2 regions of the Paenibacillus sp. JMULE4 genome follow, and region 2 is predicted to be linked to the other one. Evidence: predicted binding sites of a transcription regulator. Region 2 holds the regulator's gene; the other holds the start of a gene.

Region 1 (15,002 bases), on a different contig from region 2:
ACGATGTGGCTGCGATTGTGAACGGTAAGCTGATGATCAAGCTGACTTGGCTAGCCGACTACATGGGGGCGAGATATACATACAATGATGAGCTGAAACGGGTCGATGTACTCTACACGAAGCCTCCGCGGGGAATTTACAATCCGGATACAAGCAATTCAAACCCCGTTGCCAAGTTTACGTTTGCCAAGCCGACCTACAAGATCGGTGAACCGGTCAAATTTGTGGACCTGAGTTACGACCCGGATGCGGAAGGTCTTCCAAAGTACGAGTGGCAGGGCAGGGAAGAGGCCTATTTCGCTCCCGGCACTTATCCGATTACGCTGACGGTATGGGATCGTAACGGCAACAAGAGCGAGCCCTATACCCGCAACCTTGTGATTACGAATGAAACCTATCTGAACAAAGTGGAATATCCGATCTACACGAAGCCGGTGGGCAGTTACATTAAGACCGATTGGGGCACACTGTGGAATAATTTCTGGGAACTTCCCCAACTGCCGAAGCAGGTGACGGAGGACCGCTCCCGCAAGCTGCTTGTCAGCGACAGCCCGGAGACCTTCACCGAACAAGGAATTTTGTATCAGGATGATGTTGAAGGCAAAGGACGTCTGTACGCGGATCATATTAACGGAACGAAAGAAAAAATGACGCTGGCGATTCTGGCAACCAACCTGACTGATAAACCGGTAACGGTCAAAACGACGAATAAAGGCGAGGTATGGCCTTCCGTTTATGCGAATTTGATCGGCAGCGAGGCAACCGTCGATTTCCTGATCGGCGATCCGATTAACGAGACGATGACGATTCCGCCTCAAAAAACATTTGTATATAAGCAATTTCCGGATTTTTATCCCGATCAAGGGGTGAATTTGTTCTACGATGTGGAAACAAGCGGAAAGGTGCAGTTTACATTCGTGACCGCTCCGGAAATTACACAAAATGCATTGCAGCTTCCGAAGCTTGCGTTTAACGGTCATGTCCGCGGCACATTCCCGGTTTCCGAACTGATCTGGAACATTGATGCCAGCTCATTTACTACGCCGTCACGATTGGTTATCGGGGATGGGAAGACGGATCCGTTCCAGCCCGGATATGATCCGCAGCGTGGACAAGAAGTGCGCAACGACGGCAACTATGGGGTAGTGTACAAAATTCACGCGGATAAACCGCGGAAGATGGCGGTCATGATTCTTCCTAGAGGAGGGGTGTTTAAGGGGCCGATCAAAATCAACGGTGAAATCCGTATGGTTCCTTACTCCGGTGTGATGACCGCATTCGACGGTATGCAGATTTTGGCGAAAACTACGGGCAAGGAAGAGTCGTTGGATATTGAATTCAGCCCTCCGGCCGGGTCTGCGCTTCCATTCGACCTGATCTTCTACCCGCTCGATGATCGGGCGCAATAATCGTTCACAACAAGACCTTTTTCTCCCGCTTTCAGAGAGCGGTGGGGAAAGGTCTTTTTTGCTGAGAATCAAAAGCTGGTTTAAAGGACTGAAAGCCAATAAAAAAGCCCTGATTCGGCTTATTCGCCGTTCAGGACTTTTTTCATTGCGACGGTGTTACACGCGCTCGATCACTTTATCGATCAAGCCATACGATACCGCTTCCGCCGCCGACATGAAGTTATCGCGGTCCGTATCTTTTTCGATACGCTCGACGGATTGACCGGTACGCTCTGCCAAAATGGTATTCAGCTTGTCGCGCATTTTCAGAATACGTCTTGCACGGATCTCGATATCGCTGGCTTGCCCTTCGGCGCCGCCAAGCGGCTGGTGAATCATGACTTCGCTGTTTGGCAGGGCGAACCGTTTGCCTTTGGCGCCTGCCGCGAGCAGGAATGCTCCCATCGATGCAGCCAAACCTACGCAAATCGTAGATACGTCCGGCTTGATGAACTGCATCGTGTCGTAAATCGCCATTCCCGATGTGATGGAGCCTCCCGGGCTGTTAATATACAGATGGATATCTTTGTCCGGATCGCTTGCTGTCAAGAACAACAGCTGGGCGATAATCGAATTGGCTACAACATCGTTGATCGGACTACCGAGAAAAATAATGCGGTCCTTAAGCAGACGGGAGTAAATATCGTAGGCGCGTTCCCCTCTTGCGTCAGGTTCGACAACCATAGGAATAAAACTCATGAGCTGCAGCCTCCTTATATTTAAACTATAACCATCATAACGGAAAATCAAACAAAGGTCAAGAAAGGTCAAACAAAGAAAATAAAAAAACTCCTGATGGAGTATTTCGAAAGATGCCAAAACATTATGGCAGCCGTTATTCTGTAAACCAAAAAACAGCAACGCGCCCGCAAGGAATCGAACCTTGATCTCAGGCTCCGGAGGCCTACGTCATATCCATTGGACCACGGGCGCATATACAATTAGGATGTTGTCTCAAGGTGACAGCAAAAGTTATTATAATCTATCGTGCTGATAAATGCAACTCCATAAATCAAAAAGTTTTGAATGAATAGGCTGCAGGCCAATGGGAAAAAATTCGAATGGGAGCCTCTTGAAGCAAGGAACATATTGAAGTATAATAAGTTCAGCTAAGTGAGAGTGCTTAGTTCTTTTTTTGGAAGATGTGGGACTAAAAATGCAGTACCGGGACAAAAAACGTCCATATATGAGCGGAGTGAATCCATGAGAGAGATCCTTTCTATTCAACAGCAGCTTCTCCCTGATTTGGTGGATACCTTGAAGAAGCGGTATACCATACTTCACTATATCCTGGTTTCCGGAATGGTGGGCCGCAGGACGCTGGCACTGTCATTGAACATGACGGAGCGGGTGCTTCGCGGGGAAGTGGATTTCCTCAAAGAGCAGGGGCTGATCGATGTGGAGGCCTCCGGGATGCGCATCAGTGCAGCCGGAAGAGAACTGCTTGAGAAAATCGAACCGCTGGTGAAGGATTTGTTCGGACTTACCGATTTGGAGGAACGCATACGCTCGCATTATGGCTTGAGGCAGGTCGTTATTGTACCGGGGGATTCGGACGTATCTCCTCACACGAAGAAGGAACTGGGGCGCGCCGGCGCTTCTGTACTCCGCAAGCTGGTCAGGGAGGACGAAGTCATTGCCGTGACCGGAGGGTCCACGCTGGCTGAAGTCGCGTACCATTTGACGGCTGCAAATCCAATGAAGGGATGCTGGTTCGTTCCTGCCCGGGGCGGATTAGGGGAAAGCGTGGAGCTTCAGGCGAATACGATTGCTTCCACGATGGCCAAGAAGGCCGGAGCCCGTTATCGGCTGCTGCACGTGCCGGATCATCTGGGCGAGGAAGCTTATCAATCGCTGATGCAGGATGATCACATCTCCGAAATTGTTCAATTTATCCGCAAGGCGCGGATGGTCATGCACGGCATAGGAGACGCTATGGTCATGGCCAGACGCCGCAAGGTGGATAGTGAAACGACAGAGAGCCTGCAGCGTGACGGAGCGCTTGCCGAAGCGTTCGGGTATTATTTTGACAGGGAAGGACGCATCCTTCACAAAATGCCGACCATCGGGCTCCGTATGGAAGATATTCAGCGTATGGATACGGTGATCGGGATCGCCGGCGGCAAAAGCAAAGGTGAAGCGATTGTCTCGGTGCTGAAGCACGGGCACGAAGATGTGCTTATCACCGATGAAGCGGCGGCGCAATACATTGTACAACGACTGACATCTTGATAGGCTCCGGCCTGTCTTGACATATGTTGCAGCGGCCTGCGGCCGTTAGACGACACATCATAACCATTTTTAGGAGGCAATTACTATGGTAAAAGTAGGAATTAACGGTTTTGGACGTATCGGCCGTAACGTATTTCGTGCGGCTCTTAACAATCCGGAGGTTGAAATCGTAGCGATCAACGATCTGACAGACGTACACACATTGGCGCACCTGCTTAAATATGATACAACGCACGGTAAACTGGATGCTACGGTTGAATCTACGGAAGGCGCATTGATCGTCAACGGCAAATCGATCAAAGTGTTTGCCGAGCGTAATCCTGAGAACCTGCCTTGGGGAGCTAACGGCGTGGAAATCGTCGTAGAATCCACAGGGATCTTCACCGCGAAAGAAAAAGCGGAGCTTCACTTGAAAGGCGGCGCCAAGAAAGTCATCATCTCTGCGCCGGCTACCAACGAAGACATCACCATCGTTATGGGCGTTAACGAAGACAAGTATGATCCATCCGCCCATACGATCATCTCCAACGCATCCTGCACAACGAACTGTTTGGCTCCGTTTGCGAAAGTTCTCAATGACAAGTTCGGTATCGTAAAAGGGATGATGACGACCGTTCACTCCTACACAAACGACCAGCAAGTGCTTGACCTGCCGCATAAGGACCTCCGCCGCGCACGTGCCGCTGCCGAGAACATCATTCCGTCCACGACGGGTGCAGCGAAAGCCGTTTCCCTGGTTCTGCCGGAGTTGAAAGGCAAGCTGAACGGTATGGCTATGCGCGTGCCTACACCTAACGTTTCCGTAACGGACCTGGTGGTTGAATTGAGCAAAAACGTAACGGTCGACGAAGTGAACGCTGCGTTGAGAGAGGCTGCCGAAGGTCCGCTGAAAGGGATCCTGAACTACTCCGAAGAGCCGCTTGTATCCAGCGACTATAACGGCGATCCTGCTTCCTCCACGATCGACGCTCTGTCCACGATGGTGGTCGGCGACAACATGGTCAAAGTCGTATCCTGGTATGACAACGAGTGGGGTTACTCCAATCGTGTTGTAGATTTGGCAAACTTTATCGCGAAAAAAGGTCTGTAATGTTAAAATTGTGGTAATGCTCTGATCATCTTTTTAAAAGAAACTCGCCATCGTGGGCTGTAGGGTGTGCCCGCAGCGTTAGCCAAACATTCGTTTCCGCAAGGCAGCAGGAATCCGTGAAACGAAGATGCAGGCTGACGCTCTGCGGCACTCCCGACTATGACGGGACGGGCTGTTCTTTACAGATGAGGAGACATTCCCACATTTTTTATGTGCGGGCAGGATAAAACCGGTTGGAGGGCATGAATAGGATGAGTAAAAAAAGCATTCGAGACGTAGAAGTAAGCGGTAAAAGAGTGTTTGTCCGGGTTGATTTCAATGTGCCGCTCGAAAACGGTAAAATTACAGATGACACGCGGATCCGTGAGACGCTGCCGACGATCCGGTATTTGACGGAACGCGGAGCGAAGGTAATCCTCGCCAGCCACATGGGCCGTCCGAAAGGCCAAGTCGTGGAAGAGCTGCGTTTAACCCCTGCGGCGGAGCGTCTGTCCGAGCTTCTCGGCAAGCCGGTCGCCAAAGCGAATGAAGCGATCGGAGATGCGGTGAAGGCGCAGGTTGCAAAGCTGAAGGACGGTGACGTGCTCCTGCTGGAGAACGTGCGGTTCTATCCCGGGGAAGAGAAGAACGATCCGGAGCTGGCTAAAGCTTTTGCCGAGCTCGCCGATCTGTACGTAAACGATGCCTTTGGCGCCGCGCACCGCGCGCATGCGTCTACGGAAGGGATTGCACACCATTTGCCGGCGGTATCCGGCCTCCTGATGGAAAAAGAGCTGGAAGTACTCGGCAAAGCGCTCAACCATCCGGATCGTCCTTTCACGGCGATTGTGGGCGGAGCGAAGGTGAAGGACAAAATCGCCGTTATTGAAAAGCTTATCGAAATCGCGGATAACATTATCATCGGCGGAGGCTTGTCCTATACGTTCTTCAAGGCCAAAGGCTATGAGATCGGCAAATCGCTTGTGGATAACGACCGTCTGGAGCTGGTTCTGGAGTTTGAGCGTAAAGCAAAGGAGAAAGGTGTCAACTTCCTTTTGCCTGTGGACGTCGTGGTAGGAGACGCATTCAGCGCGGATGCGAATACCAAGGTCGTTCCGGTTGACGCGATCCCGGCAGATTGGGAAGCCTTCGACATCGGACCGAAAACACGCGAATTATATGCCCGGACCATCGCCGAATCCAAGCTGATCGTATGGAACGGACCGATGGGCGTATTCGAACTGGAGCCTTACAAGAACGGAACCAAAGCCGTGGCGGAGGCTTGCGCCGCGACATCCGGTTATACGGTTATTGGCGGCGGCGACTCTGCGGCTGCGGTAGAGAAGTTCCAGCTCGGAGATAAGATGGACCACATCTCCACGGGCGGCGGCGCTTCTTTAGAATTTATGGAAGGCAAGGCGCTTCCGGGCGTGGTCGCCTTGAACGATAAGTAAGGAGGCAGTCAAACATGCGTAAACCGATTATTGCGGGCAACTGGAAAATGTTCAAAACGGTGCGGGAGGCTGTAGCTTTTGTAAATGATGTCAAAGGCAAGGCTGAGGCCGACGGGGTTGAAAGCGTCATTTGCGCGCCTTTTACGAATCTGCCTGCATTGGTGGAAGCGGTAAAAGGAACCTCGCTGAAGGTGGGCGCCCAGAACCTGCATTTTGAAGACAGCGGTGCTTACACTGGCGAAATCAGCGGCGTCATGCTGAAGGATCTCGGTGTGGATTACGTCATCATCGGTCACTCCGAACGCCGTGCTTATTTTGCGGAGACGGATGAAACAGTGAACAAAAAAGTGCATGCCGCGTTCAAGCACGGCTTGACGCCGATCGTCTGCGTGGGCGAGAAGCTGGAGGAAAGGGAAGCGGGTCAAACCAAATCCGTGTGCAAAGTACAGACAGAGGCAGCTTTCGCCGGTCTTAGCGCTGAGCAAGCGGCGCAAGTGGTTGTCGCTTATGAGCCGATCTGGGCGATTGGAACGGGCAAGTCTTCCACCGCTGCCGACGCGGAAGACGTGATCGGTTATATCCGCGAGCTGATCTCCGGCTTATACGGACAAGAGACGGCGGCAGCCGTACGGATTCAGTACGGCGGCAGCGTGAAACCGAACAACATTGCCGAATACATGCAGCAGCCTAACATCGACGGTGCCTTGGTGGGCGGTGCGAGCCTGGAGCCGGCATCTTACATCGCGCTGGTTGAGGGGGCTAAGTAAGATGGCCAGACCCAAACCGGTAGCCCTTATTATCCTGGACGGCTTTGGACTGCGCGGCGAAGTCCAGGGAAATGCCGTTGCTCAAGCCAAAAAACCGAATTATGACCGGTACTGGAACCAGTTTCCGCATACGACGCTTACCGCTTGCGGGGAAGCCGTAGGTCTTCCGGAGGGCCAGATGGGCAACTCCGAAGTAGGTCATTTGAACATCGGCGCCGGCCGGATTGTGTATCAGGATTTAACCCGGATTTCCAAATCGATTCGGGAAGGCGAATTTTTCGAGAATGAAACCATCCTTGGCGCGATCAACCATGCACGGAACAAAGGGAAAAAGCTTCATCTGTACGGCCTGTTGTCCGACGGCGGGGTACATAGCCACATCGAGCATCTGTTTGCCCTGCTGGAAGTATGCAAAAAGGAAAAATTCGAGGACGTATACATTCATGCGTTCCTGGACGGCCGCGACGTAGCTCCAGACAGCGCTGTGAAGTATATGGAACAGCTGCAAAACAAAATTGCCGAGCTCGGCGTAGGACGAATCGCTACGGTACAGGGCCGGTACTACGCGATGGACCGCGACAAGCGATGGGAGCGTACGGAGAAGTCTTACCGTGCGATGGTGTACGGCGAGGGGCCGACTTTTGAGGACCCGATGGCCGCGATCAAGGATTCTTATAACCGTTCGGTGTTCGATGAGTTCGTTATGCCGACGGTCATCGTAAAGCCCGACGGTACGCCTGTCGGTTTGGTTGAATCGGAAGATTCGGTCATCTTTTTCAATTTCCGGCCTGACCGTGCCATTCAGCTGTCCCAGGTCTTTACCAACAGCGATTTTCGCGGCTTTGACCGGGGGGAGAAGGCTCCCAAGGATTTATATTATGTCTGCTTGACCTTATTCAGCGAAACCGTTGGCGGTTATGTGGCTTATAAGCCAAAGAACTTGGATAACACGCTTGGTGAAGTGCTGGTGCAAAACGGTCTGAAGCAGCTTCGCATCGCCGAGACGGAGAAGTATCCGCATGTTACGTTCTTCTTCAGCGGCGGCCGGGATGTCGAACTGCCGGGCGAGACACGGATTTTGATCAACTCGCCTAAAGTAGCCACGTATGACTTGAAGCCCGAGATGAGCGCTTATGAGGTTGCGGCGGCGGCCGTTGCGGAAATCGAAGCCGAAAGACAAGATGTCATTATCTTAAACTTTGCGAATCCGGATATGGTCGGCCATTCCGGTCTGCTTGAGCCTACGATCAAGGCGGTCGAAGCCACCGATGATTGCCTGGGTCAAGTGGTCGAAGCCGTTCTGGCTAAAGGCGGCGTTGCCTTGATAACGGCTGACCACGGCAATGCAGATATCGTGACCAATCCGGACGGATCGCGCAATACCGCGCATACGACCAATCCTGTACCTTTCATTATTACCGACAGTCGTGTTACACTAAGAAACGATGGCATTCTGGCGGATATCGCCCCGACGGTGCTGGACCTGCTCGGTGTAGCCCAGCCGGAGGAAATGACCGGAAAGTCGCTTTTGGCAGCAAGTGTTAAACATAACTGACATTTGATTAAAAAAGACAAGGAGTGTATCTAGCAATGACTGTAATCTCCAATGTGTACGCCCGTGAAGTGCTTGATTCCCGCGGCAATCCGACCGTTGAGGTGGAAGTATTCCTGGAATCCGGAGCGCGCGGCCGCGCTATCGTTCCATCCGGTGCATCGACAGGCGCTTATGAAGCGGTAGAGCTTCGTGACGGGGACAAATCCCGCTACCTTGGTAAAGGCGTGCTCAAAGCCGTGGAGAATGTGAACGACATCATCGCACCGGAAATCATCGGCATGAATGCACTCGATCAAGTGGGTATCGACAAGCGCATGATCGAGCTTGACGGTACGCCGAATAAAAGCAAGCTCGGCGCGAATGCGATCCTCGCCGTTTCCATGGCGGTTGCCCGCGCAGCGGCGGAAGCGCTCGACGTTCCGCTGTATGTATACCTTGGCGGCTTTAATGCCAAAACCTTGCCGGTTCCGATGATGAACATCATCAACGGCGGTGCGCATGCGGATAACAACGTGGACGTACAGGAGTTCATGATCTTGCCGGTGGGCGCTCCGTCCTTCAAAGAAGCGCTGCGTACGGGTGCGGAAATTTTCCACAGCCTCAAAGCGGTCCTGAAGGACAAGGGCCTGAACACTGCCGTAGGCGACGAAGGCGGCTTCGCTCCTAACCTTGGCTCCAATGAAGAAGCGATTCAAACGATCATTGCCGCGATTGAGCGTGCGGGCTATAAGCCGGGCGTGGATGTGTTCCTGGGCATGGACGTTGCTTCTACGGAGTTCTTCAAAGACGGCAAATACCACCTCGAGGGTGAAGGCAAATCGTTCACTTCTGCGGAATTCGTAGATTTCCTTGCTTCTTGGGTTGAGAAATACCCGATCATTACGATCGAAGACGGCTGCTCCGAAGATGACTGGGAAGGCTGGAAACTGCTGACCGATAAGCTGGGCAGCAAAGTACAGCTGGTGGGCGACGACCTGTTCGTGACAAACACGAACCGTCTTTCCCAAGGCATTGAGCAGAACATCGGCAACTCGATCCTGATCAAGGTCAACCAAATCGGTTCCTTGACCGAGACGTTCGATGCGATTGAAATGGCGAAGCGTGCAGGCTACACAGCTGTCATCTCTCACCGTTCCGGCGAGAGCGAAGACAGCACGATTGCGGACATCGCGGTAGCTACCAACGCCGGCCAAATCAAAACGGGAGCGCCTTCCCGTACGGACCGCGTAGCGAAGTATAATCAATTGCTCCGCATCGAGGATCAACTGTCCGATGTAGCTCAATACGCAGGCAAATCGGCCTTTTACAACCTGAAAAGCTTTAAGTAATCTGTTCTAAATCATATTATAGCTGCCAGACCGGCTTTGAACTTTTTCGTTCCCGGCTTATCCCGCGATGGATCATCGGGAACGAAAAAGCTTCAGCCTGACGCAGACCCGGAGGGGATCCAATGAGTAATCTGATAAAGACCGTATTGTTCTTGATGGCATCGGCTTTTCTTACGCATTTGATTCCCTTCAATCATTTTTTCCGCAGCTTAAATACGATGATTCACGAATTCGCCCATGCGATCATGACGCTTGCGCTTTCGGGCCATGTGATGTTCATTGAGCTGTATGCTAACCATAGCGGAGTCACCTATTCGCAAATATCCAGCGGCTGGAGCCTGATTCCGATTTCATTGGCCGGGTACACTTTTGCATCGCTTTTCGCCTGGTTCATGTTTTATGCCAGGGCGAAGGGCAAAGAGCGTTTGGGCTTGCAGACGATTACATTGGTGGCTATTCTTTCGCTGGTCCTGTTTGTCCGCAATGAATATGGAATCATGTGGCTGATCGGCTTCGTGCTGCTGAATATCGTCATGCTTGCTTTTGTACCCCGGTTGCTGCGGGACGGATATTATCTTCTCCTGTCATTCCTGATGCTGGAGGAAGCCGTATTCGGGTCGTTCTCTTTGGTTCTGTATGCCATGCAGGATCCGGCTGCTGCTGGGGATGCAACGAACTTGGCTCAGGCTACCCTCATACCGGCCCTCGGTTGGGCTATTTTCTTTACCGTGTTTTCTCTATGGTGCGCGTCCCGGTCGCTCCGCTTATTCTTTGGCGGCCGTAAACCGAGGAAGAGCCGGGATCATACCCGCGCATTTCAACCGCGTTATGAAGAATGACCTGCGGCTTAAGAATCCGCTGATGAATCATTTCGATTTGTCAGCGGTTTTTTTATGTGATATAATATGGTTGCTGTCTATTTTTCGGACAAGATCGGTGTGATCCCGCAGGAGGTGGAATTTCATGGAAGTTGCATTGAAAATTATACTGGTAATTGCTTCGCTTGGCTTAATTGCGGCGGTTCTGCTGCAGCCGGGCAAAAGTGCGGGTTTATCCGGTGCCATCTCCGGGGGGGCGGAACACCTGTTCGGTAAGCAAAAGGCACGCGGCTTGGAGCTTTTTTTATCCCGTCTTACGATGGTGCTCGCAGTAGTGTTCTTTGTTTTGTCTGTGATTGTGGCTTATTTCGTAAGAGCCTAATCTAATAAATATATGGCAGCAGGGGAAAGTTACTCCTGCTGTTTTTTGTTTCTTAAGCAGGGAGTATGCGTCGGGTTGCCGGGTGTTTCTGCCATTTCCTTGGGCGGGCTATGAATTGGAGTGCACTTGGCTATACTAGGAGTATAATCTATGAAGCTTATTTATAGAAACAGCTTGTACATATACAAAACTGAATTGGTCAAGCGGCGGTATGATTAGGCGGCTCAGTGGGCCTATTCAGCCGCGCGGACGGGCTACGATGTTGTTTTTAATGAAGCCGGAGGGAGAGGGGACAAGGAAACAGACGGGGACCTGTCAATTGACATAGTTTATTGTACAAAGAGATGAAGTTAAGAACACAAAAGGCAGGTGAGAATCATGATAACCAAAGAAGATTTACTTGATTTTATGAAGGAAACGGCTTATAAACCGATGACGTATAACGAGTTGGAGCAGCATTTTCCGCTCGAGAGCGCGCAGGATTTCAGAGAATTTCTGAAGCTGCTCAATCAGCTTGAGAATGAGGGCTTGATTCTTCGTACCCGCAACGACCGCTATGGTGTACCGGAACGGATGAACTTGCTGCGGGGCAGACTTCAAGCGCATGCCAAAGGGTTTGGCTTTCTCATTCCGGATGACCGCGATCACCCGGATGTATATATCCATGCAAACGATATGGGTACGGCCATGAATGGAGACATCGTACTCGTGCGTATCAACTCCAAAAGTTCTCACGGCGGAAGGATGGAAGGAGAAGTCGTACGTGTCGTTACCCGCGGCAATACGCAAATCGTGGGACTTTTTCAAGCGCATGAAGAGTATGCTTTTGTCATTCCCGATGATAAGCGGGTCGTGCGCGATATCTTTATACCGAAGGAAGCGTTCGGCGGAGCGATGGACGGCCATAAGGTCGTCGTCAAGATCGTCTCTTACCCTGAAGGCCGCGCGGCTGCACAAGGCGAAGTCATTGAAATTTTGGGTCATAAGAATGATCCTGGCGTCGATATTTTATCCATTATCCGCAAGCACGGTTTGCCTGAGGCATTTCCCGATGAAGTGATGGAGGAGGCTGCAGCAGCTCCGGCTGTTATTTCTGAAGAAGAGCTGAAGGGGCAAGGCAGGCGGGATTTGCGAGGCAAACGGATCGTCACGATCGACGGTGAGGATGCCAAGGATTTGGACGATGCAGTGAATGTGGAACGGCTGCCGAACGGTAACTATTTATTGGGTGTTCACATTGCCGATGTCAGCTATTATGTAAAAGAAGGCTCCGCACTGGATCATGAAGCGTACAACCGCGGCTGCAGTGTGTATTTGGTCGATCGGGTGATTCCGATGCTGCCGCACCGTTTATCTAACGGGATATGCTCGCTAAACCCGCAGGTGGATCGTCTGACGATGTCCTGTGAGATGGAATTTGATGCGAATGCCAATGTGGTGCGCCACGATATTTTTACAAGTGTGATTAGAACCAGCGAGCGGATGACCTACACAAACGTACGCAAGCTGTTGACCGAGGAAGAGCCGGATGCCGAGCTTGTGGAGAAATACGGTTATCTGATGGATGATTTCCGCTTAATGGAAGAGCTGGCCATGAAGCTGCGCTCCAAACGGATGCAGCGGGGCGCCATCGATTTTGACTTCCAGGAATCTAAAATTTTGGTGGATGAGAACGGAAAGCCGACGGATATCGTCAAAAGGGACCGGACCATCGCCGAAATGATCATAGAAGAGTTTATGCTGGCGGCAAATGAAACGGTTGCAGAGCATTTTCACTGGCTGAAGGTGCCGTTCTTGTACCGGATTCACGAGGACCCGGATGGGGAGAAGCTGCAGCATTTTATGGAGTTTATTACGAACTTCGGATATGTGGTGCGGGGGAAGGGTAATACGGTTCATCCCCGGGCGCTGCAGACGCTGCTTGAAGAGATTAAAGGGACTAAGGAAGAAACGGTCATTAGTACCGTTATGCTGCGTTCCATGAAGCAGGCAAAATATGATTCCCAGAGCTTGGGGCACTACGGATTGGCTGCGGAGTTCTATACGCACTTCACTTCGCCGATTCGCCGGTATCCGGATTTGGTCATTCACCGCGTGATTCGCGAAGTGCTCGAGAACGGCACATTAAGCGCGGCCAGGCACGAATATCTAGCCTCTCGAATGGACGATATCGCAAAGCAATCGTCGGAGCGGGAGAGAATGGCGGTGGATGCGGAGCGGGAGACCGAGGCGCTGAAGAAAGCCGAATTTATGCTCGACAAGGTCGGTGAAGAATTCGACGGCATCATCAGCAGCGTGACGAGCTTCGGCATGTTCGTGGAGCTGGACAATACGGTGGAAGGACTCATCCGTCTGTCTGATCTCACGGACGATTATTACCATTATTATGAGGCGCAGCACGCATTGATCGGAGAGCGGACCTCGAGAATCTATCGCTTGGGCGATGAAGTGAAGGTACGCGTGGCGCGGGTGAACAAGGATGAGCACACCATCGACTTTGAAATGGTGGATATGAAGCCCCGGCCACAGAAGGTGAGTCTGGTGGACGTGCTGAACAACGTCCGCAAGAACGGCAAGCGGAAGGGCCGCGGGGGCCGGGAAGCCGGAAAGCCGGCCGCCAGCGGCAGTCGTACCGGACGCAGTAAACAAGGCTCTGGCGGCAGCAGCCGCAGCGCGCGGGGCAAAGGCCCGGGTGCGGCGAAGACCCGTGCGCTGGAGTCGGTTAAAAGCGGCTCGGGTACGGGCACAGCCAAAAAGAAGCGCAAAAAAACTGTTAAGCGGTAACCTCTTGATTTCCCGGGATGGAGTTGGTACAATGGACTCCATCCCTCTGTTTGGAAATCATGCAGGAAGGAGCGGCAGCGGAGAATATGAGCAAGAAAAGCGAAAACAAGGTTCTGGCGCAAAACAAGAAGGCTTCTCATGATTATTTTATTGAAGATACCTATGAGTGCGGTTTGGTCCTGACGGGAACGGAGATCAAATCGCTGCGCCAGGGCCGGGCCAATATCGGCGATGCGTTTGCAACGATCCGCAACGGCGAAGCATTCGTGCATAACATGCACATCAGTCCGTTCGAGCAAGGTAACCGTCATAATCCTGGCGACCCGACACGCGCCCGCAAGCTCCTCCTCAAGAAAGCCGAGATCAACAAGCTGTTCGGTCTGGCCAAGCAGGAAGGGTATACGCTGGTGCCGTTGAAGGTTTACGTTCGAAACGGTTTTGCCAAACTGCTGCTCGGACTCGGTAAAGGGAAAAAGCAGTACGATAAACGTGACACTGCAGCCAAACGCGATGCTCAGCGAGACATCCAGCGTGCGCTGCGCGAGAAGCAAAAAATTGCCAGATAATACGGCAAACACCGCTATTCTGTCAAGGATATGGCGATGCTTCCATGAGTTCGAAGGTTCTTTTTGCTTCATGAATGTGGTATAATAAAAGCGCACCAGGGAAGTGCACAGCATCATCAGCAAGACCAGCAGAAATGTCGTCATGGTAGATAAGTTTTATTTCATAACCTTACCGGGCCCGTCTACAGGGCCTGCCTATGCGGGGACGTTCTTGGATTCGACGGGGATAGTTCGAGCATGGGTTGCGGGTAGCGGGGACGCGTCCGCTTCATCAACGCTAAAGCCAATTAAATGGCAAACAACAACAATCTTACGCTTTAGCAGCTTAATAACCTGCTAGCGTGCTCCTACTCTGCATCGCCCATGTGCCGGGATAGGGGCTCAACCTTAGTGGGATACGCTGTCTAGTCTCCGCCTGCGGCTAGCTGAAGAAGACAATCAGGCTGACCTGAAGAGGAGCCGGTTACGGGGCGCCTCTAGGGTGACATCAAAACTGTGACTACACCCGTAGAAGCCTGTGTGGCGTTATCTTCGGACAGGGGTTCGACTCCCCTCGTCTCCATGCTGCAATCGATAAGAGGAGCTCAACCATTTACTAT
Region 2 (15,002 bases):
GAAATTCCAATCGAACTCGGAGATAGCTGGTTCTCCCCGAAATAGCTTTAGGGCTAGCCTCGGGAGATGCGTCGTGGAGGTAAAGCACTGATTGGGTGCGGGGCCCGCCAAGGGTTACCAAGTCCAGTCAAACTCTGAATGCCACAGACGTTAACCCGGGAGTCAGACAGTGAGTGCTAAGATCCATTGTCAAGAGGGAAACAGCCCAGATCATCAGCTAAGGTCCCCAAGTGTGTGTTAAGTGGGAAAGGATGTGGAGTTGCGCAGACAACCAGGATGTTGGCTTAGAAGCAGCCACCATTCAAAGAGTGCGTAATAGCTCACTGGTCGAGTGACTCTGCGCCGAAAATGTAACGGGGCTAAACACACCACCGAAGCTATGGGTCCAGTAATGGGCGGTAGGGGAGCGTTGTAACAGCGTAGAAGGTTGATCGTGAGGACAGCTGGAGCGGTTACAAGTGAGAATGCCGGTATGAGTAACGAAAAGATCAGTGAGAATCTGATCCGCCGAAAGCCTAAGGGTTCCTGAGGAAGGTTCGTCCGCTCAGGGTAAGTCGGGACCTAAGGCGAGGCCGAAAGGCGTAGTCGAAGGACAACAGGTTGAAATTCCTGTACCACCGTGAACCGTTATGAGCGATGGGGTGACGCAGAAGGATAGTGACGCGAGCTGATGGATGCTCGTCCAAGCAGTGAGGCTGGTGTGTAGGCAAATCCGCACATCGAAAGGCTGGGCTGTGATGGGGAGGGAAAATTGGAGTACCGAAGGTCATGAGTTCAGGCTGCCAAGAAAAGCCTCTAGCCAGGGAGAAGGTGCCCGTACCGCAAACCGACACAGGTAGGCGAGCAGAGGATGCTAAGGCGCGCGGAAGAACTCTCGTTAAGGAACTCGGCAAAATGACCCCGTAACTTCGGGAGAAGGGGTGCCCCGGTAGGGTGAATAGCCCGAGGGGGCCGCAGTGAAAAGGCCCAAGCGACTGTTTAGCAAAAACACAGGTCTGTGCGAAGCCGCAAGGCGAAGTATACGGGCTGACGCCTGCCCGGTGCTGGAAGGTTAAGGGGAGCGGTTAGGGTAAGACCGAAGCTGTGAACCGAAGCCCCAGTAAACGGCGGCCGTAACTATAACGGTCCTAAGGTAGCGAAATTCCTTGTCAGGTAAATTCTGACCCGCACGAATGGCGTAACGACTTGGGCGCTGTCTCGACGAGAGATCCGGTGAAATTTTAATACCTGTGAAGATGCAGGTTACCCGCGACAAGACGGAAAGACCCCATGGAGCTTTACTGCAGCTTGATATTGGACTTTGGTACGATCTGTACAGGATAGGTGGGAGCCTGAGAAGCATGAGCGCCAGCTTGTGTGGAGGCGACGTTGGGATACCACCCTGATCGTATCGGAGTTCTAACCTGGTGCCCTAAGCGGGTATGGGGACAGTGTCAGGTGGGCAGTTTGACTGGGGCGGTCGCCTCCTAAAGCGTAACGGAGGCGCCCCAAGGTTCCCTCAGAATGGTTGGAAATCATTCGCAGAGTGCAAAGGCAAAAGGGAGCTTGACTGCGAGACAAACAGGTCGAGCAGGGACGAAAGTCGGGCTTAGTGATCCGGTGGTACCGAATGGAAGGGCCATCGCTCAACGGATAAAAGCTACCCTGGGGATAACAGGCTTATCTCCCCCAAGAGTCCACATCGACGGGGAGGTTTGGCACCTCGATGTCGGCTCATCGCATCCTGGGGCTGAAGTAGGTCCCAAGGGTTGGGCTGTTCGCCCATTAAAGCGGTACGCGAGCTGGGTTCAGAACGTCGTGAGACAGTTCGGTCCCTATCTGTCGCGGGCGTAGGAAATTTGAGAGGAGCTGTCCTTAGTACGAGAGGACCGGGATGGACGTACCGCTGGTGTACCAGTTGTCTCGCCAGAGGCACGGCTGGATAGCCAAGTACGGAAGGGATAAGCGCTGAAAGCATCTAAGCGTGAAGCCCCCCTCAAGATGAGATTTCCCAGTATGTAAGACCCCTTGTAGACGACGAGGTAGATAGGTTCGGGGTGGAAGCACGGCAACGTGTGGAGCTGACGAATACTAATCGGTCGAGGGCTTATCCAAAAAGCACATGAAGATGATCAGCGGCTTGGTTTCGATCCAGTTTTCAGGGCGCAAGCCTTGAGAAATGAATACGTTTGGTGATGATGGCGGAAGGGAACCACGCGTACCCATACCGAACACGACCGTTAAGCCTTCCAGCGTCGATGGTACTTGGACCGCAGGGTCCTGGGAGAGTAGAACGTCGCCAAGCAATGAAAGAGCCTCTTTGGATTTATAATCCGAAGAGGCTCTTTCCTGTTGTGTGATGCATAAAATAAGCACATCTTATCAATTTGAAATGCTTTTGCGGTATATGAAATAAACGATGGGGTGTTTTTTAAAAATAAGCGCACGGTATTATTTAAAGACATAATCTTAGGGAAAGAATACATAATAAGCATAGGAACCGAATCCGTTGTTGCTTAAACGAAGTTAAACAAATGTGATATCGGAGCATCTCGCTGTTGGCTTAGTCTGGAGCACTGCGGGGTGTTGCATTATTGTAAAAATCTGATATAATGTTTTTAAAGTCAAAGAAAGTCAAAGTCAATAATTGAGATTTTCAATGGCTTTCACACAACATTTTACGAACTGGCTTTACTTCTGCCTTTGGAGGTCGAACGGATGCGAAATGTTTCAGAAGTTATCGAACAGTATCTGAAGCAAATTTTGCAGCAGAGCCCGGGCGGCGTGATTGAGATCCAGCGTAATGAACTTGCCGATCAGTTCAACTGTGTTCCATCACAAATCAACTATGTCATCAGTACCCGTTTTACTTTGGAAAAAGGGTACATTGTGGAAAGTAAACGAGGCGGCGGCGGGTACATTCGAATTCAGAAGATTAAACTGCATTCTCATGGCCCTGTGCTTGACCATATTTTTCGAACGATCGGCTCGCATATGGATCAATCCGCTTCGGAAGGTCTGTTGTACCAGCTAGAGGAGGGCGGCTTCATTTCCGAAAGGGAAGCGGCCATCATGAAGGCAGCTATGGCAAGAGAGGTGCTCACCTTGAAACTGCCTCTTCGCGACGAGATTCGGGCGAAGCTTCTTAAAGCCATGCTGATCTCCTTACTTAGCAAATGAGGAGGGAACCGAATGTTATGTCAAGAATGTGGTAAAAAACAAGCAACGCTGCATTTTACTAAAATTATGAATGGCGAGAAGACGGAATTTCACATTTGTGAAACGTGTGCCAGGGAAAAGGGAGAGCTGATACCGGGAACCCCGAACGGCTTTTCCATTCACAATCTGTTGAGCGGATTACTTGACTTTGAACCCTCATCAACGCCCGGCACGCTGGCGAATAAAGTTCAACCGAGCCGCTGCGAGCATTGCGGGCTTACTTATAGTCAATTTAGTAAAGTAGGACGATTCGGCTGCAGCGAATGCTACAAATATTTCGGTGAGAAGCTCGAACCCCTTTTCAAAAGAGTCCACGGAAATATCATTCACACCGGCAAGGTTCCAAAACGATCTGGCGGGTTGATTAAATATAGGCGCGAAATCGATCGGCTCAAAAAGGAGCTGCTGTTATCCGTTGAAAATGAAGAATTTGAGCAAGCGGCCAAGCTTCGGGATCAGATTCGGGAATTAGAAAAGAAAGTAGCCGAAGGCTGAGATAATGACAGGTTGTTGGGGGGAATGCTTATGACAGAGGCGAGCCGATTTACAAAGCATGCTCTGAGTGATTGGATGAAGGCGGATGGCCCAGATTCGGATATCGTGATGAGCAGCAGAATTCGCATTGCCCGGAATTTACGGGCCTACCCTTTTCCTATGTTGGCGACGAACCAACAGTCAAAAGAGGTTTTGGATCAAGTAGCTCAGGCGCTTCATAATGATGAATTGAATACGATCAGCAAGTTTACGCTGCTTCCGCTCTCGGAATTGAATGATTTGGAAAAACGGGTGCTGGTTGAAAAGCATCTGATCAGTCCGGCCCTGGCTAACGAGTCACGGAACGGTGCGGTTATTTTGAGCGATAATGAATCGATCAGCATCATGGTGAATGAAGAAGACCATCTGCGAATACAATGCCTGTGCCCCGGTTTTCAAATTAAAGAAGCGTGGGAGATGGCTAATGAAATCGACGATGCTTTCGAGGTGCAGCTGAACTACGCATTTGATGAGAAAAGAGGGTACATGACGAGCTGCCCGACAAATGTCGGAACCGGTATTCGCGCGTCGGTTATGATTCACCTTCCGGCGTTGGTGCTGACTCAGCAGATCAATCGAATTTTGTCGGCTATCACACAGGTAGGCTTGGCGGTTCGGGGTCTGTATGGTGAAGGCAGCGAGGCTCTGGGCAATCTGTTCCAAATATCCAACCAGATTACGCTCGGACAATCGGAAGAGGAAATTATCGACAATCTTTACAGCGTAGTCAGACAGATCATCGAGCATGAACGGGCGGCCAGACAGAAGTTGGTACATGAAACCAAAGCCAAAATTATCGATCGAGTCAGCCGTTCCTATGGAATTCTTTCCTATGCGGCGATTATGGACTCCAAAGAAGCGACGCAGCGGTTGTCGGATGTTCGGCTCGGCATTGATTTACAATTTATCAAGAATGTGTCACCAAACGTACTGAATGAGCTTCTCGTGATGACCCAACCGGGTTTTTTACAGCAATTAGCAGGAGAAAAGCTAACCCCTGAAGAAAGAGACATTAGAAGGGCCCAGCTGATCCGGGACAAAATATCACAATCGGATTGAAGCCAGGCCGAGTTCATGTTAATGTGGAAACCATATTCCCTTACTAATTTTTGGAGGTGTTACACATGATGTTTGGCAGATTTACAGAACGTGCGCAGAAAGTACTGTCTTTGGCTCAGGAAGAAGCCGTTCGTTTGGGTCATAACAATATTGGAACGGAGCATATTTTGCTCGGTTTGATTCGCGAAGGCGAAGGAATTGCGGCCAAGGCGCTGATCGCGTTGGGGCTTGGTTTGGAGAAAATTCAGGACGAAGTCGAATCGCTGATCGGCAGAGGACAAGAACAGCCGACGAATATCGCTTATACCCCTCGAGCCAAAAAGGTTATTGAGCTGTCCATGGATGAGGCGCGAAAACTCGGGCATACGTATGTCGGAACGGAGCATATTCTGCTCGGATTGATTCGCGAAGGCGAAGGTGTTGCAGCGCGAGTGCTGGGCAATTTGGGCGTAAGCTTGAATAAAGCCCGCCAACAAGTGCTCCAACTGCTTGGCAGCAGCGAGGTGGTCTCGCCGAACCATGGTAGCCCTGCTAATGTAAATACACCGACTTTGGACGGTCTGGCGCGTGATTTGACCGCCTATGCCAAAGAAGGCAACCTCGATCCGGTTATCGGCCGGAGCAAGGAAATCGAGCGCGTCATTCAGGTGCTCAGCCGCAGAACGAAGAACAATCCGGTCCTGATCGGGGAACCGGGGGTTGGTAAAACCGCTATTGCGGAAGGCCTGGCCCAGAAAATTGTAGCCAATGAGATTCCCGAGACTTTGCGTGACAAACGCGTGATGACTTTGGATATGGGATCTGTCGTAGCCGGTACCAAATACCGCGGCGAATTCGAAGACCGTCTGAAAAAAATCATGGATGAAATTCGTCAAGCCGGCAACATCATTCTTTTCATTGATGAGCTCCATACGCTTATCGGTGCAGGCGGAGCGGAAGGCGCAATCGATGCCTCCAATATCCTGAAGCCGGCGCTGGCCCGCGGCGAACTGCAGTGCATCGGAGCGACGACGCTGGATGAATATCGCAAATATATCGAGAAGGATGCCGCTTTGGAAAGACGCTTCCAGCCGATTACGGTGGATCAGCCTTCTCCGGAAGAGGCGATTCAAATTCTCCATGGGCTTCGTGACCGGTATGAAGCACACCATCGTGTAAAAATTACAGATGAAGCGATTGAGCAAGCCGTGAAGCTCTCCGATCGTTACATCACGGACCGCTTCCTCCCGGACAAAGCGATTGATTTGATCGATGAGGCAAGCTCAAAAGTAAGGCTTCGCTCTTACACCGTTCCGCCGGATCTGAAAAAGCTCGAAAGCCGTTTGGAAGACATCCGCAAGGAGAAGGATGCTGCCGTACAGAGCCAGGAATTCGAGAAAGCAGCCGCGCTTCGCGACACGGAGCAGAAGATGAGAGAAGAGCTCGATGCCACAAAGAACGAATGGAAGGAAAAACAAGGCCGCACCGACTCCGAGGTGACGCCGGAAGATATCGCCCAAGTGGTGGCCAGCTGGACCGGCATCCCGGTGGTGAAGCTGGCTGAAGAAGAAACCGAGCGTCTGCTCAAAATGGAATCCATTCTGCACGATCGGGTGATCGGACAGGATGAAGCGGTGAAAGCCGTGAGCCGCGCAATCCGTCGTGCAAGAGCGGGGCTGAAGGATCCGAAGCGTCCGATGGGTTCATTTATATTCCTTGGGCCGACAGGGGTCGGTAAAACGGAATTGGCCCGCGCTTTGGCGGAGTCGCTGTTCGGCGATGAAAACGCGGTGATCCGGATTGACATGTCCGAGTACATGGAGAAGCATTCCACTTCCCGTTTGGTTGGAGCGCCTCCGGGATACGTCGGATATGAGGAAGGCGGACAGCTTACGGAGAAAGTACGCCGCAAGCCGTACTCTGTCGTTCTTTTGGATGAAATTGAGAAGGCCCATCCGGAAGTGTTTAATATCTTGCTTCAAGTGCTTGAAGACGGACGTTTAACGGACTCCAAGGGCCGTACAGTAGATTTCCGCAACACGCTGATTATCATGACATCCAACGTCGGGGCGGATTTGATTAAGAAAAACTCGACGCTGGGCTTTACTGCGGCACAAGATTCGGGCAGAGATTACGCAAACATGAAGGACAAAGTCATGGGCGAACTGAAGAAGAGCTTCCGTCCGGAGTTCTTGAACCGGATCGACGAAATCATCGTATTCCACTCCCTGGACGAAAAGCATATCGGCGAAATCGTATCGTTGATGGCCGAAGAACTGCGTAAACGTCTGAAGGAACAGGAAGTGGATTTCGTACTGACCGATGCGGCCAAGGCATTCCTTGCCAAAGAAGGCTACGATCCGGCATTTGGTGCAAGGCCTCTACGCAGAGCGATTCAAAAGCATATTGAAGATCGTTTGTCTGAAGAATTGCTCCGCGGCAACATCAGTAAGGGCGATACGCTTACGATTGATGAGAAAGAAGGCGAGTTGATTGTGGAGCGCAATCAAGGCGTCGCTTCACAAGCATAATGAAAAAATCCGGCTGCCGTTTTCCGGCTGGTCGGATTTTTCTTTATACGGAATGAACTGGGAGGGTTTTCAAGGGTGTTGCATCATGGTAAACTTTGTTTTGTAGTACTATAAGCGCGTTTGGGCTTGAAGCAGGATTAGGAGGCGCAATGGCCAAAGCAAAAACAAAGTTTTTTTGTCAGCAGTGCGGCTACGAAACGCCGAAATGGTTCGGCAAATGCCCTGGCTGCGGAGCTTGGAATACATTTGTGGAAGAAGTGGAGACTTCCGGCAAGAGCAGGGGGCTTCATTTATCTTTTTCCGATAAGAAAGAAAAAGCAGTTTCCATCATAAACATAGAAAGCAGTCAGGAAGAGCGCATTATCACGGATAACCGGGAGTTAAACCGTGTGTTGGGAGGAGGCGTCGTACCAGGATCCCTTATTCTGGTAGGGGGCGATCCTGGAATTGGCAAATCGACACTTCTGCTGCAGGCTTCCTACGCATTGACGCAGCAAAATCTCAAAGTGCTGTATATTTCCGGCGAAGAATCCGTCAGGCAGACGAAGCTCCGAGCCGACCGGCTTCAAGCGGTCTCCGGTTTGCTGTTTGTACTTAGTGAAACGAACGTGGAGTATATCGAGGCGGCGATTGATGAGATGGAGCCGGATTTTGTCGTCATTGATTCCATTCAGACGGTATATCATCCCGCTGTGGCTTCGGCACCCGGCAGCGTATCTCAGGTCAGAGAATGCACAGGGCATTTTATGCGCATCGCTAAAGGGAGAGGCATTGCCACCGTGCTTGTGGGCCATGTTACTAAGGAGGGGTCGATTGCCGGGCCGCGACTTCTCGAGCATATGGTCGATTGCGTGCTTTATTTTGAAGGGGAGCGGCATCACTCGTATCGTCTTCTGCGTGCCGTAAAGAACCGGTTCGGTTCGACGAATGAGATCGGTATTTTTGAAATGCGGGAGAGCGGATTAGTCGAGGTGAGCAACCCTTCGGAGCTGTTCTTGTCGGAACGGCCGATGGGTGTATCCGGTTCAACCGTGGTTGCGAGCATGGAGGGAACCAGGCCGGTTCTGGTTGAACTGCAGGCGCTCGTATCGACCACAAATTTCCCTTCTCCCCGGAGGATGGCCACCGGCTATGATCACAACAGGTTGTCGCTGATCATCGCTGTGCTGGAGAAACGGATGGGTCTGTTCTTGCAGAATCAGGACGCTTACCTCAATATCGCAGGCGGAGTCAAGCTCGACGAACCGGCAGTAGACCTTGCTGTGGCGGTGAGCATTGCCTCAAGCTTCCGCGATCAGCCTACACAGCCGTTCGACGTTGTCTTCGGCGAGGTGGGCCTGACCGGTGAGGTCCGCGGCGTTTCCCGAGTAGATCAGCGGGTGCGCGAAGCGCAGAAGCTCGGCTTCAAGCGGGTCATTCTCCCGCACAAAAGCCTGAAGGGGTGGACGCCGCCCGCAGGAATTGAAATCATCGGTGTGAATACTGTAGCCGAAGCGCTATCAGCAGCTTTAGTATAACCGTCAGGAGGGACACCTTTGAGCAAGGAAGAAGCGAAACGCGACGTGATGAGCCAACTGCTGCAGTTGGTAGCGCCGGGAACCCCTTTTCGGGAAGGGCTCGAAAATGTGCTGCGAGCCAAAACCGGCGGTCTGATCGTCGTAGGATACAGTCCGGAAGTGATGGAAATTGTGGACGGAGGATTTTCCATCAACTGTGACTTTTCCCCAAACTATTTATATGAGTTGGCCAAAATGGACGGCGCCATCATTCTCAGCGAAGATCTCAAACGCATACTTTATGCCAATACACAGCTGATTCCGGATTCATCCATCCCATCCACCGAAACGGGGATCCGTCACCGGACAGCAGAGCGCGTCGCGAAGCAGACTTCCAAGCTGGTAGTGTCGATTTCGCAGCGGCGAAACGTCATCACGCTGTATCAAGGAAATTTGCGGTATGCCTTAAAAGATATTGGTGTGATTTTGACCAAGGCGAATCAGGCGATTCAAACGTTGGAAAAATATAAATCTGTACTCGATCAGGATTTGACGAACCTTGGCGCTTCGGAATTTGAAGAGCTCGTGACGCTACATGATGTAACGGGAGTTATACAACGTATCGAGATGGTGCTGCGTATTAAAGCGGAAATTAATCGCTACATCAACGAGCTGGGGAACGAAGGCCGTCTGATCAGTATGCAGCTGCATGAATTGGTCGGTAATACGGAATACGAAGCCTTTTTGCTGATTAAAGATTATGTCAAGGATCCCAGCGACGAAAAGGTTAAAGAAGTCTTGAACTCGCTCAAACGGCTGGCCACCGACGAAATGCTGGATCATTCCCACATTGCCCGAGTGCTTGGATTCCCGCATGCGACCAACAGTGCGGAGGAAATCGTATCCCCGCGGGGGTATCGGGTATTGAATAAAATCCCGAGGCTGCCGTCGGTGATCATTCATAATCTGATCGAGCGCTTCGAACAGCTTCCTCATCTGATGATGGCCACGATCGAGGAACTGGACGAAGTGGACGGAATCGGAGAAGTAAGGGCCCGAACGATAAAAGAAGGCCTAAAACGAATTCAAGATCAGGTACTCATTGACAGGCATATCTAACTTGCATACAATCATAAGGTACCTTAGTATAATTGAATTGGGTTAGGTTTTTTTGAATAGGGCACAGTATAACCAGAGGTGGATTAATCATGATAACGAAATCCCTCCCGAATTTGTTTACCGTCGGGAACCTGTTTCTCGGCATCATTTCGATCATTATGGTGTTTAACAATAAACCCGAGCTGGCGGCTATTATGGTGCTTGTGGCTATGCTGCTTGACGGTTTGGACGGACGGGTGGCCCGTGCGCTCAATGTTCAAAGCGAATTCGGCAAGGAACTGGATTCGCTGTCCGATGTCATCTCGTTTGGGGTGGCTCCGGCGTTCATTATGTATGTTATGGCCTTTACCGAGATGAACGCGGCAGGGGCGTGGATTGTCACGGCGATTTTCCCCATTTGCGGAGCGCTGCGGTTGGCTCGCTTCAACGTGATTGCCGGTACGCCCGGCTACTTTATCGGTCTGCCCATACCGGCTGCCGGCGGTGTTCTTTGTACGCTTGCTCTGTTTCACAATGAGCTGAGCACCATGGTGCTTGTCTTGGCCACACTTCTCCTGTCCTATCTGATGGTCAGCACGGTGAAATATCCGAACTTCAAGAAGGTGGGCATTCCAAAAGCGGCGATATGGGTAACCCCGATCGTGGTGATCATCGCCGTTGTCATTGCCGTTCAATTTCCGGGCACACTGTCCAAGATCATCTTTGTACCGCTGCTCCTGTATGCACTGTACGGCCTAAAAAAAAACGTTGACCGTCTTTTCGTCTTTCTCCGCCTGAAGAAAAAGAAAACGAATACGATGGAAGAACCGGAATCCAAAACAACGACAATTTAACGAAGAGATGTCCGTGAAAATGAAAAGCATTTATTTTCCTTATGGAAATAAATGCTTTTTTGTTTTTTCTTACGGAACGATTAGGCAGGAAACTTTTGGTTCATAATTGTAACGTAAGGGGTTATGCAACCGATTTTGATGGAGGTGAAGTCTATGATGAAAAAATGGTTCCAGCTTCTATTCGCAGTTATTGGCGGTACGCTTGGATTACAATGGAGTGATACGATAGGTAAACCATTATTTGAAGTCATAGGTACAGTAACGGGTATTCATGAAATAAAAGGGCAGGGAGCATGGATGTTTGGGGTGGGAGCACTCTTCTTTTATTCGATGAGCTCCTGGGCGCTAAATTCTCTGCTTAAGGTCATGGTTCAGGGGGAAGAACGCGCGGCGAATATGCCGGCGGCCGATATGCTTGCCGGGGCGGCGGGAATGGTGATGGGATTGTTGGTCTCTTCCGTTCTGCTGAATCCTTTGGCGCGTGCGGGTATATTCAATCCGCTGCTGCATATGCTGTGTATCGCGATTTTCTCGTATGCGGGATACCGGATGGGGATCTTGAAGAAAGAAGAGTTGTTAGCCGCACTCGATAAGCGGAGGTCGGATCGGAGACGCGGCGCTTCAGGCGAAGCCAAAGAGTTTGAGGAGCATAAAATTCTGGATACGAGCGTCATTATCGACGGCCGGATTGCAGATATCTGCAAGACGGGGTTTATTGAAGGTACACTGGTCATTCCGGAATTCGTGCTGGAGGAGCTTCAGCATATTGCCGATTCCTCCGATCTGTTGAAAAGAAACCGCGGACGTCGGGGGCTTGATATTTTGAACAAGATTCAAAAGGAGCTCGACGTGAAGGTGCTGATCTATGAAGGGGATTTTGAAGAGATTTCCGAGGTGGACAGCAAATTGGTCAAGCTGGCGAAATTGCTTCAAGGCAAAGTGATCACGAACGATTTCAACCTGAATAAAGTATGCGAGCTTCAGGGCGTGTCGGTCCTGAACATCAACGATTTGGCCAATGCGGTGAAACCGGTCGTACTGCCGGGAGAGGAAATTCTCGTGCAGGTAATCAAGGACGGCAAAGAGCACGGTCAAGGCGTCGCTTATTTGGATGACGGCACGATGATTGTGGTCGAAGGCGGGCGTGACTTTATCGGCACGACACTGGATGTTCTGGTGACGAGTGTTCTGCAAACTTCAGCCGGACGAATGATTTTTGCTAAGCCCAAGCTATTGGAAAAAGCGCTCTAACGCGGTATGATAGTGTAGATGCGCTAATCGGGCCCATGTCTTGCCGGAAACGGCAGCTTTCGCGAAAGCAGGGCCCTGAAGCCGATATGTTGTGGCAGGTGGACAAGTTGACGATCAGACTTGGAGTAGTCGTTGTCGCTGCGGGCAAGGGCTCGCGGATGGGCACAAAAGAAAGCAAGCAGTATTTGCTGATTGATCATAAGCCGATTCTCGTACATACGCTGGAGCTGTTTGAACGCTTCGCTCCGGTAAGCAGCGTTGCGCTCGTTACCGGAGCGGACGATGTGCCGCGCTGCGGTCAGTTTGTCAGGGAGTACGGACTGGGCAAAGTAAAGCATATTATACAGGGTGGAAAAGAACGGCAGGATTCCGTTTATCAGGGCTTGCAGGCCTTGAAAGGGACTGTCGATTGGGTCATGGTACATGACGGCGTCAGGCCGTTCACGGCAGTTGAGCACCTCGCCGCCTGTCTGCATCAAGCGATGAAGACGGAGGCGGCAGTGCTTGCCGTGCCCGTGAAGGACACGATCAAAGTCGTGGACGGCTCGGGGGTGATCCAATCCACTCCTGACCGGAGCAGCTTGTGGGCGATCCAAACGCCGCAGGCTTTTCGTTTTTCCGTGCTGCTGGAGGCGCACGAACGCGCCCGGCAAGAAGGGTTTACAGGGACGGACGATGCCATGCTGGTGGAGCGGATGGGGATCCGCGTGTCGGTAGTGGAAGCCGACTATTACAATATTAAAATCACGACTCCCGAGGATCTGCCTTGGGCGGAGTGGATTATTCGCAATGTCAGGGGAGAGAAGAAATGATGATTCGGGTAGGACAAGGCTTTGATGTACACCAGTTGGTGGAAGGGCGCAAGTGCATCATCGGCGGAGTGGAAATCCCGTACGAGAAGGGACTGCTCGGGCATTCGGACGCGGACGTGCTGCTGCATGCGGTGAGTGATGCCATTCTGGGAGCGCTCGGGCTTGGGGATATCGGCAAGCACTATCCCGATACGGATGCCGCCTTTAAAGATGCGGACAGCTATAAGCTGCTGGTAGACATATGGGGGAAGGCGAAGGAAGCGGGATACCGTTTGGGAAATGTGGATTGCACCATCATCGCGCAAAAACCGAAGATGGCTCCGTATATTCCGGCGATGGCGGAGCGCATCGCTCAGGCGCTGGAGGCGGAGACGAGCCAAGTCAATGTGAAAGCAACGACGACCGAGCAGCTTGGATTTACGGGACGCGGAGAAGGAATAGCGGCACAAGCGGTTGTTTGTCTTGTCCAAGGTGTGCTATCATAACACATATTATTTTGACGGTTGATCGGCTTGCAGGCATCGTTCGGTCTGAAGGAACGCCTGCGGAGCAGGGGAGGAGAACAACGTATGGCAAAGTTTCGTGTGAGGTATGCGCCGAGCCCGACAGGGCACTTGCATATCGGGGGAGCGCGTACGGCGCTGTTTAACTATTTGATCGCCCGTAAGGAAGGCGGACAGTTCGTGATCCGTTTCGAAGATACGGATCAAACCCGGCATGTGGAAACCGGAGTGGACAGCCAACTGAACGGATTGAAGTGGCTGGGTATCGAATGGGACGAGAGTGTGGATGTAGGAGGACCGTATGGGCCGTATCGCCAAACCGAACGGCTGGACCTGTACCGGCCTTTTATTGACCGGCTGCTGCAGGAAGGCAACGCCTACTACTGTTACTGTACGGAAGCGGAGCTGGAGGAGGAGCGGGCTAAGCAGGAGGCTGCGGGCCAGATGCCGATGTATTCGGGCAAATGCCGCCATCTGACGCCGGAGCAGGCGGAGGCCTACAAAGCGGAAGGCCGCAAGCCGTCGATCCGCTTCCGTGTGCCGGAGAACCGGACGATTGCTTTCGAGGATCGGATTCGCGAGCACGTCGAATTCGATACGAACGGCATCGGCGATTTCATTATCGTCCGCCCCGACGGCATCCCGACGTATAACTTTGCGGTCATTCTGGATGACCACCTGATGGACATCACCCTAGTTATTCGCGGGGAAGAGCACCTGACCAATACGCCGCGGCAGATCATGATGTATGAAGCGCTTGGCCTTCCTGTGCCGGAATTCGCGCATTTGGCGCTGATCCTGAATCAGGACCGCAAAAAAATGAGCAAACGGGACGAATCGATCATCCAATTTATCGAGCAGTATAGGGATCTGGGTTATTTGCCGGAAGCGGTGATGAACTTTATCGCGCTCCTAGGCTGGTCTCCGAAAGGGGAGGAAGAAATCTTCACAAGGGAAGAGCTGATTGCAGGATTCGATCTCGACCGGTTGTCCAAGAGTCCTGCGGTATTCGATATGGATAAGCTCAATTGGATGAGCAACGTCTACATCAAAAAGGCGGATACCGAGCGTATTGCAGAGCTGGCACTGCCCCATCTTCAAAAAGCGGGCAGACTGCCACAGGAGTTGACGGACGAGCAGCGGCAGTGGGCTCACTCCCTGATCGGGCTGTATCAGGAGCAGCTGCGCTATGCCGCTGAGATTGTTGATTTGTCGGAGCTGTTCTTCCGTGAGGAGGTCAGCTATGATGAAGAAGCTAAAGCGATGCTTGCGGAAGAGCATGCACCCGTCGTATTGCACAGCTTCTTAACCCAGGTGGAACAGGCGTCAGAGTTTGATGTCGATGCTCTAAAGGCGATGCTGAAAGCTGTCCAAACGGAAACCGGCTATAAAGGGAAGCAGCTCTTTATGACGGTGAGAGTGGCCCTGACGGGTCAAATGCATGGGCCCGATCTGAATAGGACCTTGTATTTGTTGGGCAAAGAAAAGGTGATTCAACGGGTGAAGAAGTTATTGTAAAACTTCCGTTTTTTCGATATACTATAGAGATCATTGATATTGCTTTAACTTCATACTTAGTGGCGACGAACGGGAAAGTACGGAAAAATGCGGGATTCTCAGAGAGGACAACCGGTGTGGGGGCATGCCGGCTGCAAGTTGTCCAATCCTCTTTATCCGGAAGTGCACC

Evidence for each region. The regulator CtsR, encoded in region 2, represses protease genes until heat stress. The targets are predictions, from matches to a motif close to ATGGTCAATAAAGGTCAAACA.
Region 1: the regulator CtsR is predicted to act here: its motif matches at 2,202-2,222, upstream of clpP (ATP-dependent Clp endopeptidase proteolytic subunit ClpP).

What each region holds. Positions count from the first base shown of each region.
Region 1 is NZ_SGWF01000020.1:269,157-284,158, reverse strand. It holds gene EXW96_RS24170 (stalk domain-containing protein) at 1-1,409, shown strand, start outside; gene clpP (ATP-dependent Clp endopeptidase proteolytic subunit ClpP) at 1,566-2,147, opposite strand; tRNA gene EXW96_RS24160 (tRNA-Arg) at 2,310-2,381, opposite strand; gene EXW96_RS24155 (sugar-binding transcriptional regulator) at 2,652-3,680, shown strand; gene gap (type I glyceraldehyde-3-phosphate dehydrogenase) at 3,766-4,770, shown strand; gene EXW96_RS24145 (phosphoglycerate kinase) at 5,022-6,203, shown strand; gene tpiA (triose-phosphate isomerase) at 6,218-6,970, shown strand; gene gpmI (2,3-bisphosphoglycerate-independent phosphoglycerate mutase) at 6,972-8,525, shown strand; gene eno (phosphopyruvate hydratase) at 8,561-9,853, shown strand; gene EXW96_RS24125 (M50 family metallopeptidase) at 9,976-10,692, shown strand; gene secG (preprotein translocase subunit SecG) at 10,817-11,053, shown strand; gene rnr (ribonuclease R) at 11,432-13,837, shown strand; gene smpB (SsrA-binding protein SmpB) at 13,924-14,403, shown strand; RNA gene ssrA (transfer-messenger RNA) at 14,605-14,968, shown strand.
Region 2 is NZ_SGWF01000017.1:183,359-198,360, forward strand. It holds rRNA gene EXW96_RS19840 (23S ribosomal RNA) at 1-2,094, shown strand, start outside; rRNA gene rrf (5S ribosomal RNA) at 2,168-2,284, shown strand; gene EXW96_RS19850 (CtsR family transcriptional regulator) at 2,698-3,159, shown strand; gene mcsA (protein-arginine kinase activator protein McsA) at 3,172-3,693, shown strand; gene mcsB (protein-arginine kinase McsB) at 3,724-4,791, shown strand; gene clpC (ATP-dependent protease ATP-binding subunit ClpC) at 4,857-7,301, shown strand; gene radA (DNA repair protein RadA) at 7,451-8,818, shown strand; gene disA (DNA integrity scanning diadenylate cyclase DisA) at 8,837-9,916, shown strand; gene pssA (CDP-diacylglycerol--serine O-phosphatidyltransferase) at 10,006-10,749, shown strand; gene EXW96_RS19885 (PIN/TRAM domain-containing protein) at 10,903-12,000, shown strand; gene ispD (2-C-methyl-D-erythritol 4-phosphate cytidylyltransferase) at 12,108-12,812, shown strand; gene ispF (2-C-methyl-D-erythritol 2,4-cyclodiphosphate synthase) at 12,812-13,297, shown strand; gene gltX (glutamate--tRNA ligase) at 13,382-14,833, shown strand; gene EXW96_RS19905 (hypothetical protein) at 14,921-15,002, shown strand, end outside.